2 regions of the Ideonella sp. sgz306126 genome follow, and region 2 is predicted to be linked to the other one. Evidence: predicted binding sites of a transcription regulator. Region 2 holds the regulator's gene; the other holds the start of a gene.
The links. The regulator sigma-54, encoded in region 2, starts transcription at its own class of promoters, with help from an activator protein. The targets are predictions, from matches to a motif close to TGGCANGNAANCTGCTTT.
Positions count from the first base shown of each region.

Region 1: a site for sigma-54 is predicted at 1,400-1,417, ahead of nifH (nitrogenase iron protein). Genes of this name have one in related genera too.

Region 1 covers NZ_JBVYWP010000001.1:836,418-838,810, reverse strand. Annotated here, with positions in the region: gene nifD (nitrogenase molybdenum-iron protein alpha chain) at 1-247, opposite strand, end outside; gene nifH (nitrogenase iron protein) at 375-1,256, opposite strand; gene AC0N04_RS03905 (hypothetical protein) at 1,948-2,393, shown strand, end outside.
Region 2 covers NZ_JBVYWP010000002.1:534,842-537,234, forward strand. Annotated here, with positions in the region: gene AC0N04_RS06950 (THUMP domain-containing class I SAM-dependent RNA methyltransferase) at 1-622, opposite strand, end outside; gene AC0N04_RS06955 (RNA polymerase factor sigma-54) at 619-2,127, opposite strand; gene lptB (LPS export ABC transporter ATP-binding protein) at 2,221-2,393, opposite strand, start outside.

The DNA of each region.
Region 1 (2,393 bases), on a different contig from region 2:
AGATGTGGACCATGTCCTTGATCGGACCCCACACCACGCCCTTGGAGCCGGCGTAGGCGCAGCCGCGGATGGTCATCACACCCGGCAGCGACTTGATGTTGGACTTGACGCCGCAGTCGGGCTTGCCTTCCTCGAAGGTGCCCAGGTGCTTGGCGCGGCGCTTGGCCATCTTTTCGGGATAGGCCTTCAGGACTTCGTCGATCAAGGCCTTGTTCTCGGCCTTGCGCTCGTCAATGGTGATGCTCATGGTGTGGCTCCAGGTATCGGTCGTTCGTGCGAGGGGTTCGGCCGAGGCTGTCGGGCGACCGCCGCGGAATCGGCTTGGGCGCCCCCTTGAGAGGGGAACGCCCATGGCGCCCCCGGGGGGCGGGCAATCAGGCCGCGGCTTCTGCGGCGGTCTTGCCGACCTGGCTCTCGTCGATCTGCTTCATGATCCCGTGCTCCATCAGCAGATCTTCCAGCTGGTCCATCGTGATGGGGGTGGGGATGGTGCCGTTGCCGGCGTTGGCGTGGATCTTCTCGGCCAGCGTGCGGTACTCCTGCGCCTGCTTGGACTCGGGCGCGTACTCCAGCACCGTCATGCGGCGAAGCTCGGCGTGCTGCACGATGTTGTCGCGCGGCACGAAGTGGATCAGGCGCGAGCCCAGCATCTTCGCCAGCGAATCGGCCAGCTCCAGCTCCTTGTCGGTCTGGCGCTCGTTGCACACCAGGCCGCCCAGGCGCACGCCACCCGAGTTGGCGTACTTCAGGATGCCCTTGGAGATGTTGTTGGCCGCGTACATGGCCATCATCTCGCCCGACATCACGATGTAGATCTCCTGCGCCTTGTTCTCGCGGATGGGCATGGCGAAGCCGCCGCAGACCACGTCGCCCAGCACGTCGTAGGACACATAGTCCACGCCGTCATAGGCACCGTTCTCTTCCAGGAAGTTGATCGAGGTGATCACGCCGCGGCCGGCGCAGCCCACGCCGGGCTCCGGGCCGCCGGATTCCACGCAGCGGATGTCGCGGTACCCGACCTTCATCACGTCTTCGAGCTCCAGATCCTCCACCGAACCCGCTTCCGCGGCCAGCGAGAGGATGGTGTCCTGGGCCTTGGCGTGCAGGATCAGTCGGGTCGAGTCGGCCTTGGGGTCACAGCCGACGATGAGGATCTTCTGACCCATCTGGGCCAGGGCGGCCAGGGTGTTTTGCGAGGTGGTGGACTTGCCGATCCCACCCTTGCCATAGAAGGCGATTTGCCGAAGTGCAGCCATTGCAGTTCTCCAATCGAAATTAAGTGAACCAGGAAACCGAAGTTGAGAGGACTCGTCGCGATCGGGGTGCAGCCTTGGGTGCCTCTATGGGTCTTCTAGGGAAGCCACTTGGGGGCCATACACGGTTGCCGCGCAGCTTCCTCATTGCAACGGCCGTGCCATGGCGCTTGAGGGCACTCAAGTGCTTGTTTTTCCTGGGTAAAACGCAAGTTCACCGGGTTCGTCGGCGGGCCTAGGAGAATGTGTGAAACCCGACAAAGCCCGCCAAGCGACGCAGCCTGCGATGGCCCTCGCACGCGCGCGCATCGCGCTGCGGCGTGCGTTGTCTACGCGCCCCCTGCCATGGCGGTTCGCCGGGCGTCGCCTGCGCGGGCGCGGTGCGCCATGCGGGCTCGCCACGCCGCCCGCGGCGGGGTGGTACGGGGTTTGCTGTCAAGCGCACTCATGAACACCGCGCTGCCTGTCTTCCCCGCCGTCGTTGCCGACCGGCACGGCGGGCGCGAAGCGGTGGCGCCCTGGTGGATGCCTTCTGCTGCGCGATGGACACGCGGTCCGACGCGGCGCCCATGCGCGCGATGCACGAGCCCGACCTCGCTCACGACCCGTGTCGTGCTGACGCGCGACCCCTGCGAGTGAACGGCCTGCATGCGCCAAGCCCTGACCCTCTCACCTCACCCAACCGGAGCACTCCATGACCGCCACCTCTCCCACCTTTGCCGACAGCGCCTTCGCCCGCTTGGACGCCGAGGGACGGCTCTTCAACAGCGTGCTCAAGGGCCCGACCAGGAAGCTCGGTCGCTTCGGCTTTCGGGGTGACCTGGCCCTGAAGTTCCAGGCCAAGATGGCCGATGAGGCCCGCCCGCCCGAGATCGCCGCCGAGCAGATCATTGCCGCGGCCAACGCGGGCGAGGCGCACATCGCCTTCATGGCCGGCTTCCTGCTGAGCTTCGAGTACCTGCACCTGGTGGCCGAAGCGCTGGGCGACCTGCTCTCTCCGACCGGCAAGTACATCTTCTATGTCGACAACATCGACATCTCCAAGAAATACATCTGCGAGTACGGTGGCGCCACCTTCACCATCCTGCCGATCGACGAGGCCACGGTCTACAACGAGGTGCTGGAGCTGCTGTACCTGGA
Region 2 (2,393 bases):
GCATCGCCGCGGCCAGGGTCTCCTTGAGCGGCGCCTCGCCCTTGACCTCGCGCCAGCCGCGCTTGAACAAGGCCTCGCCGGACAAGTCGATGCTGAGCGACGCATGGTCGGGACCGAGGTGCAGCGCCAGCGCCAGATCGGGGGAGCGGGTGTCGACGCTGGGCCGCTCGCCGGTGGCGTCGCGCATCACGTCGCAGACCGCGTCCTTGATGCGCAGCGCGGCGAAGTTCAGGCTTTGCAACGGGCAGCGCCAGGCCGAGGTGTCGACGCGCAGCGTGTGGCGCGGGGTGATCCAGTCGTCCCAGCGCACGTGGCACGCCAGGTCGTAGAGGTCGTGCTCGTCGCGGTACGGACCGTCCACGACCTGCCACAGCACGCGCTGCGCCAGCCGGCTGCCGAGGTTGAGCCGCATCGCGTCGGCCAGGCTGCCGCTGACGTAGACGCCGCCGCGGCCGGCCTCGATCGGCGTGCCGGCGGGCAGCAGGCGGGTGCATTCCTCCAGCAGCCAGGGTTCGACCCCGGCGGCGCAGGGCAGGAACAGCGTGCCGGTGGTGACCGACGAGCGCGCCGCGCGCTCGCGCTGGACACGGCGCGGCGTGGCGCCGGGCGGAGCGGGATTCATAGGGCCTTGCGCAGGTTGGCGGGCGCGATCTTGAGCGCCTCGCGGTATTTGGCCACCGTGCGGCGCGCGACCTGGATGCCCTGCTCTTCGAGCATCTCGGCGATCTGGCTGTCGGACAGCGGCTTGGCGATGTTCTCGGCCGCGACGAACTGCTTGATCAGCGCGCGCACCGCCGTGCTCGACGCATTGCCGCCGGCATCGGTGTTGAGCGACGAGCCGAAGAAGTACTTCAGCTCGAAGGTGCCGTAGGGCGTGGCCATGTACTTGGCGGTGGTCACGCGCGAGATGGTGGATTCGTGCAGCCCGAGTTCGTCGGCGATCTCGCGCAGCACCAGCGGCTTCATCGCGATCTCGCCGTGGCTGAAGAAGGCCTTCTGCCGCTCGACGATGGCCTGCGAGACGCGCTGGATGGTCTCGAAGCGCTGCTGGATGTTGCGGATGAACCAGCGCGCTTCCTGCAGCCGCGCCGACAGGCTGCCGCCGCCGCGCTGGCCGCGGATCGCCTGCGCGTACAGGTCGGAGACGCGCAGCTTGGGCATCACGTCGGGGTTCAGCGTGACCTTCCAGTTGCGGCCCGATTTCACGACGATCACGTCGGGCACGACGATCAGGCTCTCGGCCTTGGCGAACGGCCGCCCCGGCTTGGGCTCGCAGGCGACGATCATCGCCTGCGCCGCCTTGACGGTGGCCTCGTCGCTGGCGGTGGCGGCGGCCAGCTTGCGCAGGTCGCGCCGGGCCAGCAGATCCAGGTGGCCGCGGCAGATCGCCATCGCGCAGTCGCGCTCCGGGCCGGCCGGGCGCAGGCGCAGCTGCAGGCACAGGCAGTCGCCCAGGTTCAGCGCCCCGACGCCGGCGGGCTCCAGGCTTTGCAGCCACTTCAGGCCGCAGCGCAGCTGGTCGGACAGCTCGTCGCGGGCCTCTTCGCCGTGGAGGTCCAGCGCATCGGCCACCCGCGCGACGATGTCTTCGAGCGTGCCGTCGAGGTAGCCGTCGTCGTTCAGCGACTCGATCAGCACGTGCACCGCCGCGGCGTCCTGCGGCGACAGGCGCATGCCCGAGAGCTGCTGGCGCAGGTGGTCCTGCAGGCTGGGCCCGTTGCCGGCGCGCTCCTGGGGCTCGAAGTCGTCGTCGCCGCTGCCTGCGCCGGCCGAGGGGGTTTCGCGGATGCCGTCGAAGTCGTCCCGTTCGGTGCCGTTCTCCCAGTCGTCGCGGGCGGTCGTGCCGAACTCCGCGCTGTCCATGCCGGTGCTCTCGTCACCGCCTTCGCCGACCGCGCTGCCCGGGGCGTCGGCCTCTTCGCGGGTGCTGGCGCTGCTGCGGTCGAGCGCGCCGAACTCGAAGGGCGTGGCGTCCTCCTCGGGTTCCAGGAAGGGGTTTTGTTCGAGCATCTGCTCGACTTCCTGGTGCAGCTCCAGCGTCGACAGCTGCAGCAGCCGGATCGATTGCTGCAGCTGCGGCGTCAGCGCCAGATGCTGGGAGAGGCGGACTTGGAGGGTCGGTTTCATCGCGCGGGCGCCACGGCGCAGGGCCGCTCCCAGGCAAGGCGCCCGCCGCGTCGCGGGCTGGAGACATCGAGGATGGACCGGGGGGCTGACATGTCACATCCGGAAGTGTTCGCCGAGGTAGACCCGGCGCACGTCCGGGTTCTCGACGATGTGCGCGGGCGTGCCTTCGGCCAGCACGTCGCCCTCGCTGATGATGTAGGCGCGGTCGCAGATGCCCAGCGTCTCGCGCACGTTGTGGTCGGTGATCAGCACGCCGATGCCGCGCT